One region of the Pantoea sp. Lu_F5_004 genome, then DNA from elsewhere that is predicted to be linked to it. Evidence: predicted binding sites of a transcription regulator. Region 1 holds the regulator's gene; each other region holds the start of a gene.
What was found. The regulator ArgR, encoded in region 1, controls arginine synthesis, uptake and breakdown. The targets are predictions, from matches to a motif close to ANTGAATAAAAATACANT.
Positions count from the first base shown of each region.

Region 1 (4,544 bases):
AATTCAGTTATTTGAACTTCGTGTGCATGCCGCTGAGATGGGACACCGTATGCCGCTGCGTCACGAGTTGCACCAGTTGATTCTGAGCGGATTTGATCAGCACGGTATTGAGATGCCGTTCCCGCCGTTCCAGATGCGTATGGAAACCCTGGGCAAGAAGCTGCCTGCCAGCAACGGCACACCCGCTGCCCGCGCCTACAAATCTGGCGGCCTGTAATGCAAAACGCCCGGCTAAGCCGGTAATGCTGGGCAGTTAAGATTAGATTTGTAAAGGCTGTCACGCTCAAACGTGGCAGCTTTTTTTCCGGGCGTGCGAGCCGCAGTGCGGGCCAGCGCACCTCTGCTGCTGCCGGGCCGTCCTCGCGCCGCTCAGGCGGTACCTTCGGCTTTGACGTCGTGCCGGCGAACCGTTCGGGGATCGGCCCTCCCTGGCCGGCCCCGACCTGTCCACGCTTCCCGGCGTGGACTTCTGGCCCACCGTCACGCCTCAGCGCTGCGGATAGCCCTTTCAGCAGCAGAGGCGCTCAGGCCTCCACTCTCGTGCCCTTTTTAACAATACACACTGAAGTTTCAGAGCAGGCCGGTGCCGGGCAGGGGCAGGCAATCCGCAGCGCTGAACAGAATGAGTCTGCCAGGAGAGCCCGCAGGACGCGGGCGAAAGGCGGGGCGGCACAGGATGTGCCATCCCCGGCGGTCCGTCAGGCAGAGGAATGACGTGAAGGAACCGCGCAGCGGCGCGAGGACCGCCAGCCCCTGCCCGGCACCAGACTGCGTTATCACCTGTCGCTTAACTGACTGGCATTACGGCTAAGCCGGGCATTTTCATTCTGCTGACACACTCTGATCAGTTTTAATCTTACAGCGGTGCATAAACCTGAAGCGCAGGGACACGGTCAGAGGAGGAAGCGTCCCGTGCCACGGACAAAAACGCCGGGAGCGTTTTTGAACAGCGCAAAGCGTTGGCCCGGCAACGGGCGCACCTCAGGGATGAGGTGCGTAATCGCGCGGGCCGAGCACGTCATGGATAACAGCTTTTGCGTCTTTCCGATCTGACCGTGTTCCCTTCGCGGGCTCAATCTTAAAGCAAGACGGGCCTGGATTTGCCAACAAGTAAAACGCCCGGCAAAGCCGGGCGTTATTGCAAGTCTGAACCGTCAGTTACTGCTTAACGAACTCTTCGCCCTGGGCGATATCTTTCTTCAGCGTATCCAGCATGCCTGACAGCGCCTGTTGTTCGTAAGTGCTGAGGGTACCAATCGGTCTGCGTTCAGCCACACCGTTTTTACCCAGCAGCAGCGGCTGCGAGAAGAAGCGCGCATGTTCACCCTCGCCTTCTACGTAAGCACACTCCACCACATTAGCTTCACCCTTCAGCGCGCGTACCAGTGACAAACCGAAACGTGCGGCTGCCTGGCCCATCGACAGCGTGGCCGAGCCGCCACCCGCTTTGGCTTCCACCACTTCGGTGCCAGCATTCTGGATGCGTTTGGTCAGATCGGCCACTTCCTGATCGCTGAAGCTGACGCCTTTAACCTGCGACAGCAGCGGCAGAATGGTTACGCCGGAGTGGCCACCAATGACCGGGACTTCCACCTGGTCAGGCTGCTTGCCTTTCAATGCAGCCACAAAAGTATTGGCGCGAATGATATCCAGCGTGGTCACGCCGAACAGCCGATTTTTGTCGTAAACACCGTGCTTTTTCAGCACTTCTGCCGCAATGGCCACGGTGGTATTGACCGGATTGGTGATGACACCAATCAACGCTTTAGGTGCCGTTGTGGCAACCTGTTCGATCAGGTTACGGACGATACCTGCGTTAACGTTAAACAGGTCGGCGCGATCCATACCGGGCTTACGTGCGACACCAGCGGAAATCAGTACCACATCGGCACCCTGTAAAGCAGGCGTGGCGTCTTCTCCACTGAATCCCTGAATAGCCACTGCGGTAGGAATATGGCTGAGATCAACGGCAACACCCGGCGTAACCGGCGCGATGTCATACAGTGAGAGTTCTGAACCTGCGGGAAGCTGGGTTTTGAGCAGAAGTGCGAGCGCCTGGCCTATGCCGCCAGCGGCACCGAGAACGGCAACTTTCATTCTTAACTCCTTATTAAGGTGGGGCAGAGATGGGCCGAAATTCTATCTGTGTCAGACCTTAATCAACTGCTCAGGCGATGATAAATATCCGTTGTTAATTCTACGTGTTTTCACACTTAATCTCCGGATTCAAAAGTTACTTATCATTGCACCTGAATGACCGACAACTTTGCCGTCGTCAGACAGAGAACGGCTACGTGCGTTTTCTGTTACTACACCACCAATAATATAACAACTTTGCAACCTTCGCCTTCCGGGGCTGTGACGCGTGTTTTGGTCTGAGCGGATTTATTTGCTATTATCGCCGCCCGCTAGCCGCCCGGACGCTGCTCATCAATCGAACGATTGCATAAAAATGCATATAAATGCATAATCACCACTCTGCCGCGGGCGGATGCGCGGTTATTTTCTCTATTTATTGGTAACCTATGCGAAACCCATCGAAACAAGACGATCTGGTTAAGGCTTTCAAAGCCTTATTAAAAGAAGAAAAATTCAGTTCCCAGGGCGAAATTGTTCAGGCGCTTCAGGATGAGGGCTTTGAAAATATCAATCAGTCCAAAGTCTCGCGGATGCTGACCAAGTTTGGCGCAGTGCGCACCCGGAATGCCAGGATGGAGATGGTCTATTGCCTGCCCGCTGAGTTGGGTGTACCGACCACCACCAGCCCGTTAAAAAACCTGGTACTGGATATCGACTACAACGATGCCCTGGTGGTGATTCATACCAGTCCCGGCGCAGCACAGCTGATTGCACGTATGCTGGATTCACTGGGTAAGTCGCACGGGATTCTGGGTACCATCGCGGGTGATGACACAATCTTTATCACCCGCGCGCGCGACTTCACCGTTAAGCAGCTGCACGGTGCCATCCTCACCCTGTTTGAACAGGAACTCTGATCGCGGACTGACGACCGGCCATCATGCGCCAGATCGTCAGTTCGTTCTCTCTGCTCACCCCTTTTCACAACAATTACCCGCTCTGGATAAGTAATAAGCCTGCTTTAACACGTCCGGCTGTTGGTCAGATCGATAACTCTGCTTCACTTTCTGCGCTATTTTACACTGCTTTACATCACTGAACCGGCACCATTGCCCGGATCCAGATCAAACTCCAGCCCGATACACCTCCACTTTCGCACTAAAAGTTAAAGTGATCTATCTCACTGTTTTTGCAATTAAAAGTGGCTTAAAGGTTACTTTTTATCCTTTTTTTATAACGTTAAGTTATTAAAAGTAGCCATAAGGATAAAGAATCACAAAAAAACATTATTAGCGGGGTATTAATTTCTTCCGTTATTAATTCTATACTTCTTTTCGTGATGCAAATCACACTAAATAAAAAGATAAAAATAGACGACGAGGAAAAATCTATGAACGTAAAAACTACTATTGCTACCCTGAGTATTCTCTCAGCCCTATCATTTGGTGCTGTGGCAGCAGAATCTATTGATGCGTCACAGGCACAGAATCTGCAGGCTGTCGGCACCATCAGTGTCAGCGGCGTGGCGGGTTCACCGATGGATATCAAACAGAAACTCAGCGACAAAGCCGATCAGCAGGGCGCAAAAGCCTATCGCGTGATTGAGGCATACAACAACGGCAACTATCACGCTACCGCCGCACTGTATAACTAAGGCGTAACCGATAATTCCATCTGCTCTCTGTCTGACGCGCCCTTTTGCGCTCCGGAGAGCTGAAGCATAAATTTCAGGAGAGTTGACCATGAAAATGAAATTAGCTATCGCTGCACTGAGTCTGGCATCCCTGTTCTCAGTGGGTGCTAACGCCGCCAGCCTGGTGTCCAGCGAACAGGCACAGGGTCTGCAGCCAATGAATCAGACCATCAGCATTGGTGGACGAAATGGCGACCAGACGCATATCCGTCAGGTGCTGTCAGAGAAAGCGGATGCCCAGGGCGCGAGCCACTATCGCATCATCGAAAACAACCAGGATAACACCTGGCACGTTACCGCTGAGCTTTATAAATAATTAACCGTGATGACGCCTGAAGGGCGTCAGAAGATATCGACGACCCGCCTTTACGAGTAACCGCAGGTTGTTGAATGTATTGAGGAGATAATCATGAATATTAAAACAACCATCGCTACAGTCAGTCTGCTTTCCGTTATGGCGTTCGGTGCATCAGCCGCACAGCTGGTCACCGGCGATCAGACGCAGAACCTGCAGCCTGCGGGCACCGTGACCATCAGTGGAACCGCGGGATCGCCAATGGATTACCGCGCTGAGCTTTCTCAGAAAGCGGATGAACAGGGTGCCAGTGCCTATAAAGTTATTGAGGCGCGCACCGGCGATAACTATCACATCACCGCACAGCTTTATAAGTAATTCCTCGTCAGATGTATGACGAACCCTTTGGCCCCGCTCGCCGGGGCCTTTTTTCATCTGACGTTTTATCTGACGTTAAAATGAAGCTGACCTTCCAGC
Region 1 is NZ_CP194946.1:543,707-548,250, reverse strand. Features, by position in the region: gene mscM (miniconductance mechanosensitive channel MscM) at 1-217, shown strand, start outside; gene mdh (malate dehydrogenase) at 1,159-2,097, opposite strand; gene argR (transcriptional regulator ArgR) at 2,526-2,996, shown strand; gene yhcN (peroxide/acid stress response protein YhcN) at 3,470-3,733, shown strand; gene ACR8BN_RS02635 (YdgH/BhsA/McbA-like domain containing protein) at 3,822-4,088, shown strand; gene yhcN (peroxide/acid stress response protein YhcN) at 4,182-4,445, shown strand; gene ACR8BN_RS02625 (barstar family protein) at 4,511-4,544, opposite strand, start outside.

Region 2 (4,544 bases), 1.0 Mb from region 1:
TGGCGAAGTCATTTAAGTCTTTCACGAACACCGTGGTCTTCACGATGTCGCCGACCTTCAGACCCGCTGCTTCAACAATCGCCTTCACATTTTCCAGTGACTGACGCGCCTGTGCGGCAACGTCATCCGCCACCTGGCCAGTCGCCGGATCCACCGGGATCTGGCCAGAGGTGATGATCATGCTGCCCAGATCGACACCCTGAACATAGGGGCCGATAGCGGCAGGGGCTTTTTCAGTACTGATTTCACGAGACATCATTGCTCCTTTGATTACGTCGTCAGGCGGCGATGCCGCCGGTGTTGCCCATTATAAGGTCGGGCAGGGCGATTACCAGTGACCCAGCACCACATGGCGGGCGAACTCTTTTTCGCAATATTTGCACTTCAGATGCACATCGTCGGCGCGCTGCTTCACGGCAAAGCTGGAGAAGACCGGCTCGCTGCGGCTGATGCAGTTGCTGTTCGGGCAGGTCAGTACCCGTTCAACGTGGTCCGGCAGCGTCGGGGCTATCTTCGCCACTACTTCATAGTCGTCGATGCGGTTGACCGTGGCATGGGGCGCATAGACCGCCAGCTGATTCACCTGATCGTCGGTGAGAAAGGTGTTCTCAATCTTGATCAGATCTTTGCGGCCCATCTCACCCGAGGGCAGATTCAGGCCAATGGTAATCCGCTGATCGGTTTCGGTCAGCCGGAACAGGGAGAGCAATTTAAAGCCGATCTGCGCCGGAATATGGTCGATGACCGTGCCGCGTTTGATCGCTTCGACCTGCAGTTTGTTGTCCTGCGTCATGGGGGTATCTCCTTACAGGGCGAGTTCGCTGTTTAAAACCAGTGCCAGCAGAGCCTGGCGCGCATAGATGCCGTTACCCGCCTGCTGGAAATACCAGGCATACGGAGTTTTATCGACATCGGTGGTGATTTCGTCGATGCGCGGCAGCGGGTGCAGTACCTTCATATTGTCGCGCGCCGTAGCGAGATCGGCGGCGCGCAGAATGAACTGCGCTTTGACGTTGGCATATTCTGACGGATCGAGCCGCTCTTTCTGCACCCGCGTCATGTAGAGGATATCGAGCTGCGGCATCACCTCTTCAAAGCTGTCGTGACGTGACCAGCTGATATTCTTCTCATCCAGCATGTCGGTGATATAGGCCGGCATCGCCAGCGCATCGGGCGCGATAAAGAAGAAGCGGTTGCCGTCAAACTTCGCCAGCGCCTGGGTCAGGGAGTGGACGGTTCGGCCATACTTCAGGTCGCCGACCATCGCCACATTCAGCTGATTAAGACGGCTCTGCGTCTCCTGAATGGTAAAGAGATCAAGCAGCGTCTGGGTCGGATGCTGGTTCGCGCCGTCACCGGCGTTGAGAATCGGGATGCCGCCGGAGAACTCGGTCGCCAGCCGCGCCGCGCCTTCCTGCGGGTGACGCATCACGATCGCATCGACGTAGGTGCTAATCACTGAAATGGTGTCGGCCAGGGTTTCGCCTTTTTTGCCCAGCGACGTATTACTGCCGTCAGCAAAGCCCACCGCTGACGCGCCGAGGCGATGAATTGCGGTTTCAAACGACAGGCGGGTACGGGTCGACGCCTCAAAGAAGCAGCTGGCGATAACCTTGTGCTTCAGCAGTTCCGGCTGCGGATGGGCTTTAAGCTTTGCGGCGGTGTGCAACGCCAGTTCCAGCTCTTCACGACTGAGGTCGTTAATTGAAATAATGTGTTTGCGATATAGCGGGTTAGCCATAGCTTTCTCCTCTGCGCGGCCGGATTGCGGACAAAAAAAAGCCCCTGCTTAAGGGGCTTTTTTAAGATCGGGTCGATGACCGAAAGAAACAGTAGCACCGCCTGCGGTCAGGCGTGATTGAGCGTCAAATTGTCCGCTGTGCTGTAGCATATTTCCTCCGGCAAATTGGGCCGCATTATACCCGTTCGCGGTGGGGCAGCAAGAGGAAAACGTTTGCGCCTGCCTGGCCGATCAGAGGCCGGGCCAGATCAGACGGTGAATCGCCCGCTATGAGCGGGCGCGACTCAGCGTCCTCAGCTGCGCGGTCAGCGCTGGCCCAGTGTGGCCACCATTACCGCTTTAATCGTGTGCATCCGGTTCTCGGCCTGGTCGAACACAATGCTGTGTGGTGACTCAAACACCTCATTGCTCACTTCCATGCCGTTGGGCAGATCGTACTGTTCCGCCATCTGCTGGCCCAGCGTGGTCTGATCGTCGTGGAAGGCGGGCAGGCAGTGCAGGAATTTAACCTGCGGGTTGCCGGTCAGATCGAGCATCGCCCGATTCACCTGATAGTCACGCAGCAGCGCGATACGCTCGGCCCACACCGCTTTGGCTTCGCCCATCGACACCCAGACATCGGTGTAGATAAAGTCAGCGCCTTTCACGCCGTCGGCAATATGTTCGGTGAGGGTGATTTTCCCGCCGGTCTGCTGCGCAGCTTCACGGCACTGCGCCACCAGTTGCTCCTCTGGCCAGCAGCTCTTCGGTGCCACCAGACGCAGATCCAGCCCCACCTGTGCGGCGGCTTCCAGCATGGTGTTACCCATGTTGTTACGCGCATCACCTACATAAACCAGCGCCATCTCGCTGAGCTTTTTGCCTGGCAGATGCTCCTGCATGGTCAGCAGATCGGCCAGCAGCTGGGTCGGATGAAACTCGGTGGTCAGACCGTTCCACACCGGCACACCGGCATGTTCCGCCAGCGTTTCCACCAGTTCCTGACCGTAACCGCGATACTGAATGCCATCGAACATCCGGCCCAGCACCCGCGCGGTATCGCGCATCGACTCTTTATGGCCGATCTGGCTGCCACTCGGGCCAAGATAGGTGACGTTCGCACCCTGATCGTAAGCGGCAACTTCGAAAGAGCATCGGGTACGGGTCGAGTCTTTTTCGAAGATGAGCGCGATATTTTTACCTTTCAGATGCTGCACTTCCTGGGCGCTTTTTTTGGCCTGTTTCAATTCCGCGGAAAGGGTAAGCAGGTGATCAATCTCGGCGGGCGTAAAATCCAGAAGCCTGAGGAAATGGCGCTGATACAGCTGACTCATACAACACTCCGGTAATCATTAAAGTGAATTAAAATTCAATCTAACCGTATGAATATGCATTTTCAAGTGCAGGGCTAATAAACTTTTCGTTTTGTGTAGTGGCGCGACGGGCAGTATGGGAAAATAATTGATTATTGCCGAACTCAGAGAGGATATCGTCATGGCATATGAAGCATTACTGGAAGAGCAGCAGGAAGAGACGCGGCAGATTATCGAAGAGCTGCTGGAGGATGGCAGCGATCCTGATGCGCTCTATACCATCGAGCACCATCTCTCATGCAATAATTTTGATTCGCTGGAAAAAGCGGCCGTTGATGCATTCAAGCTGGGTTATGAAGTAACCGAGCCGGAAGAGCTGGAGCTGGAAGATGGCACCACCGTGATGTGCGTCGACATCATCAGCGAATCCGCCCTGAAGCCTGAACTGATCGATGTGCAGGTTGAGCAGCTGGTGAATCTGATTGGTAAGTACAACGTCGATTACGACGGCTGGGGCACCTATTTTGAAGATCCCGATGCCGAAGATGAAGATGACGACGCCATCGAAGATGAAGATGATGATGGTATTCGCCACTAAGTAGCCGGGGCGGAGAGTTCTCCGCCTGTCACCCCTGCCACCTGTTTTAACATCATGAACTACGCACCCTTACTTGAACCAATCTATCAGTTTCTGCACTGCCGCACGCCACAGGCCTGGATTGATGAGGCGCGCAAGCCGGAAAATCTGACCCTGCTGTTAACCGACCATCTGGTGTGCGAACTGAAAGCCGCGCAGACCGCGGTGTGGTTGATCCGCAAATATGTTGCCGACAAACCCAGCGGCGACGCCATTCTGGCATGGCTGAAACCCTATGAAGATTTTATCTTCCGCGAAGATGGTGACAGCGACTTTATCAACGCCCATAAGAACCTCACGAAACGTATCATCGTGCGCAATGCGCTGCCGTGGGCGGATGAACTGGTGGAGAAGATGGTGCTGCTGATTAAAGAGGAGCTGCATCACTTCTATCAGGTGTGGGAAATTATGCAGTCGCGCGGGCTGGTCTATCAGAAGATCACCTCCAGCCGCTATGCCAAATCGCTGCTGCGCGAAGTCACCACCCATGAACCGGAAACGCTGGTGGATAAGCTGATATGCGGTGCTTACATCGAGGCGCGCTCCTGCGAGCGTTTCGCCAGTCTGGCACCTTATCTTGATGACGAACTGGCGAAGTTCTATCTGTCGCTGCTGCGCTCAGAGGCGCGGCATTATCAGGACTATTTAACCCTGGCGGCGCAGATTGCCACCAGAGATATTACGCCGCGGGTGAAGGCAATTGGGGCAACAGAAGGGCGGTTAATCAGCGAACCTGACAACGAATTACGCTTTCACAGCGGCGTACCGGCGTTCTGATAACAGTAAACGGCGCTCTTACGATGGCCGTTTATTTTTTTATATTGAACCGGGTTGATTTTATTAATAATAAAAAGATAAATATTAACTATTAGTC
Region 2 is NZ_CP194946.1:3,618,002-3,622,545, reverse strand. Features, by position in the region: gene ridA (2-iminobutanoate/2-iminopropanoate deaminase) at 1-256, opposite strand, end outside; gene pyrI (aspartate carbamoyltransferase regulatory subunit) at 329-793, opposite strand; gene pyrB (aspartate carbamoyltransferase) at 806-1,741, opposite strand; gene argF (ornithine carbamoyltransferase) at 2,047-3,054, opposite strand; gene rraB (ribonuclease E inhibitor RraB) at 3,215-3,631, shown strand; gene miaE (tRNA isopentenyl-2-thiomethyl-A-37 hydroxylase MiaE) at 3,686-4,447, shown strand.
Region 2: a site for ArgR is predicted at 3,077-3,094, ahead of argF (ornithine carbamoyltransferase). Genes of this name have one in related genera too.

Region 3 (4,544 bases), 350 kb from region 1:
CCATGTTCCCCCTAATCTACAGGGAACCGGCTCCGTTGCCGCCTGTCCACATTCTGAAACGCTCTGAATAATCACCCGCTGGGCATAACATCGTCTTTTATCTAGCCACGTAATGTTGCGTTCGTCAAATGCGTTAAAGTGCGCTGAAGATGTGGCTAAATAACGGAAATTCGTAGAATTTATCGGGAACGAAGCGGGATAAGTTATTCTTATCGCTAAATCCCGCACAATGAAGGGGCATTTTACTGTTAATGCAGTGAAATGCCCCATTTGCTGTTAATCAGTGGCAAAAATGCTGCACAACCTGACTGATAAGCGCCCTTGTCGGCTTAATAAATGCAGTATCAATAAATTCGTCTGGCTGATGTGCCTGCTCAATCGACCCCGGACCCAGTACCAGCGTCGGGCAGAGCTGCTGAATAAAAGGCGCTTCGGTGCAGTAGTTCACCATCTCAGTGGGTATACCCAGTAATTTCTCGACCACATTGACCAGTTCATGATCTGCCGGGCACTCGTAGCCAGGAATCGGCGGATGCAGTTCAGCCACCGTGACACGGCCCGGCCAGCGCGCACTGACCGGTGCCAGCGCCTCATTCAGTAGCCCATCGAGATCGTTCAGCGACAGGCCCGGCAGTGGACGAATATCCATATGCAGTTCACAGCAGGCGCAGATACGGTTAGCGGCGTCACCGCCATGAATATGGCCGAAGTTCATGGTGGGATAGGGGATGGCAAAACCGTCATGGTGATAACGCTCCTGCAGCGTATTGCGCAGTTGCATCAGATGGGTGATCGACTCATGCATCAGTTCAATGGCGTTAACGCCACGTGCGGGATCGCTGGAGTGGCCCGATTTCCCCTCGATACGGATCACATTCGACAGGTGACCTTTGTGCGCACGCACCGGTTTAAGTGAGGTTGGTTCACCGATGATGGCGCAGTCGGGACGCAGCTGCGTCGATTCAGAAAAATATTTGGCGCCAGCCATGGTGGTCTCTTCATCGGCCGTAGCGAGGATATAGAGCGGTTTGCTCAGCGTGCTGACATCCACATCGCGCAGTGTATCGAGAATAAAGGCGAAGAAGCCTTTCATGTCTGCCGTACCCAGGCCATAGAGCTTGTTGTCGTGCTCGGTCAGGGTAAAGGGATCGCGTGTCCAGCGGCCATCGTCAAAAGGAACGGTATCGGTGTGACCCGCTAACAGCAGGCCGCCCGCACCGCTTCCGGTGCGCGCCAGCATATTAAATTTATTGCGGGTGCCGGGCACCGGCTGCACTTCAACGCTGAAGCCGAGGTCGCGGAACCAGCCGGCCAGCAAATTGATTAAAGTTTCATTACTCTGATCCAGTGCGGCATCGGTTGCGCTGATCGACGGTGTAGCGATTAACTGGCGGTACAGTTCAATAAAAGGCGGTAATTTTGTCTTCACTGTTGGCGGTCCTTGGGTTAGGATGTATCCATATTCATGCAGTAATAGTGAATAAAAATACATTAACGTCCTCTGCAAGGGAACCTTAAATCACTGCAGATGACAGGGCGGGTAACGGGGCAAGGCCGCGACCCGGAACGTGCGACTGTAAAAAGGGTTACAGCCTGATGTTGAATACGCTGATCGTTGGTGCCAGTGGTTATGCTGGCACAGAGCTTGCCACCTTCCTGAATCGCCATCCACATATCAACATAACCGCTTTGGCGGTTTCGGCGCAAAGCCCTGATGCCGGCAAGCGCCTCTCCGATCTCCATCCGCAGCTGAAAGGTGTGGTGGATTTGCCGCTGCAGCCGCTGAGCAGCGCGGCCGAGTGGGCAGATAAGGTGGATGTGGTGTTCCTGGCGACGGCCCACGAAGTCAGCCACGACCTGGCGCCGGAATTTCTCAAGGCTGGCTGTGTGGTATTCGACCTGTCGGGCGCGTTCCGCGTTAATGACGCTGATTTTTATACCCGCTTTTATGGCTTCACCCATCAGCATGGCGACTGGCTGGACAAAGCCGTTTACGGCCTTGCCGAATATCAGCATGAGAAAATCCAGCAGGCGCAGCTGGTGGCTGTGCCAGGTTGCTACCCAACCGCTGCGCAGCTGGCGCTGAAGCCCCTGGTGGATGCCGGACTGTTAAACGAGGCGCAATGGCCGGTAATTAACGCCACCAGCGGCGTGAGCGGTGCCGGACGTAAAGCCAATGTCGGCACCAGCTTCTGCGAAGTGAGCCTGCAGCCTTACGGCCTGTTCAATCATCGTCATCACCCGGAAATCGTTGCGCACCTTGGTACGCCGGTGATCTTCACTCCGCATCTGGGTAACTTCCCGCGCGGGATCCTGGCGACGATTACCTGCCGTCTGAAAGCGGGTGTCAGCCGTGAAGATATTGCCGCAGTTTTCCATCGCGCCTATGACAACAAGCCACTGGTGCGGCTCTACGAGCAGGGCGTACCGGCGCTGAAAGCCGTTGTGGGTCTGCCTTACTGCGATATCGGTTTTGAAGTGCAGGGTGAGCATCTGATTGTCGTGGCAGCCGAAGATAATCTGCTGAAAGGCGCGGCATCGCAGGCGGTACAGTGCCTGAACATCCGGTTCGGCTTCCCTGAAACGCAGTCACTGATTTAACGGATAAATAAACCATGACCAATCCATTGATTATCAAGCTGGGCGGTGTGTTGTTAGACAGCGAAGAAGCGCTGGCCCGCCTGTTTGAAGCGCTGTTGACCTACCGCAGCGCCCATCAGCGTCCGCTGATCATTGTCCACGGCGGCGGTTGCCTGGTGGATGAACTGATGAAAAAGCTGGCGCTGCCGGTGAAGAAGAAAAATGGCCTGCGTGTCACACCAGCCGATCAGATCGACATTATTACCGGTGCGCTGGCAGGAACCGCGAATAAAACGCTGCTGGCCTGGGCAAAAAAATCGGGCATCAACGCGGTAGGCCTCTGCCTGGGCGATGCGGGCATCGTGAATGTCACACCGTTTGATGAAGAACTCGGCCATGTTGGCCACGCAATGCCGGGCGATCCGGCATTGCTGAACACCCTGCTGGCGGCCGGTTATATGCCGGTGGTGAGCTCAATTGGTATTACTGACAGCGGCGACCTGATGAACGTCAACGCTGATCAGGCGGCGACCGCACTGGCCTCGACGCTGGGCGCTGATCTGGTCCTGTTGTCAGACGTCAGTGGTATTCTCGACGGCAAAGGTCAGCGCATCGAAGAGATGACCGCCGACAAAGCTGAGCAGCTGATTACCCAGGGCATTATTACCGACGGCATGATTGTGAAAGTGCACGCTGCGCTTGATGCAGCGCGAACCCTGGGCCGCCCGGTGGATATTGCCAGCTGGCGTCACGCTGAGCGGCTGCCTGACCTGTTTAACGGCGTGTCGATTGGCACCCGGATTCTCGCTTAACGACTCTGATTCAAGGATTACGAAATGCAAACGCAAAACATCAAAAAAATCGTTCTGGCTTACTCCGGTGGTCTTGATACTTCGGCCATCATTCCATGGCTGAAAGAGAACTACGGCGGCTGTGAAGTCGTCGCTTTTGTCGCAGATATCGGTCAGGAGCGCGGCGATCTGGAAGGTGTAGAGAAGAAAGCCCTGCAGTCCGGCGCATCTGAATGCCACGTGGTTGACCTGCGTGAAGAGTTCATCAGCGACTATGTTTATCCGGTGCTGCAGACTGGCGCCCTCTATGAAGGCACCTATCTGCTGGGTACTTCAATGGCGCGTCCTATCATCGCTAAAGCACAGGTTGAGCTGGCGCTGAAAGTGGGTGCGGATGCGCTGTGTCACGGCGCAACCGGTAAAGGTAATGACCAGGTGCGTTTCGAAACCACCTACACCGCGCTGGCACCACAGCTGAAAGTGGTGGCCCCGTGGCGTGAATGGAACCTGCGTTCACGTGAAGCGCTGCTGGACTACCTGAAAGAGCGCAACATTCCGACCACCGCGTCACTGGAGAAAATCTACAGCCGCGACGAGAACGCCTGGCACATCTCCACCGAAGGTGGCGTGCTGGAAAGCCCGGCCAATGCACCAAATAAAGATTGCTGGGTCTGGACTGTCGATCCGCTGGAAGCGCCTGACCAGCCTGAAGAAGTGACCGTAACCGTTGAAAAAGGTCGGGTCGTGGCGGTTAACGGCGAAAAACTGAGTCCGTTCCAGTGCCTGGAAAAACTTAACGTGCTGGGCGCAAAACATGGCGTCGGCCGTATCGATATCGTTGAGAACCGTCTGGTAGGGATTAAATCCCGCGGCTGCTACGAAACCCCTGGCGGCACCATCATGGTCAATGCGCTGCGTGCGGTTGAGCAGCTGGTGCTGGATCGCGATAGCTTCAAATGGCGTGAGCAGCTCGGCCACGAGATGTCCTATGTGGTTTATGACGGCCGCTGGTTCGCCCCGCTGCGTAAGTCGATTCAGGCTGCTGCCGAATCGCTGGCGGAAGAGGTTAACGGTGAAGTGGTACTGCAACTCTACAAAGGCCAGGCGACAGCCACCCAGAAGCGTTCCGCGAACAGCCTCTACTCGGAAGAGTTCGCCACCTTCGGTGAAGAT
Region 3 is NZ_CP194946.1:190,193-194,736, forward strand. Features, by position in the region: gene argE (acetylornithine deacetylase) at 281-1,429, opposite strand; gene argC (N-acetyl-gamma-glutamyl-phosphate reductase) at 1,597-2,601, shown strand; gene argB (acetylglutamate kinase) at 2,616-3,392, shown strand; gene ACR8BN_RS00905 (argininosuccinate synthase) at 3,417-4,544, shown strand, end outside.
Region 3: a site for ArgR is predicted at 1,476-1,493, ahead of argC (N-acetyl-gamma-glutamyl-phosphate reductase). Genes of this name have one in related genera too.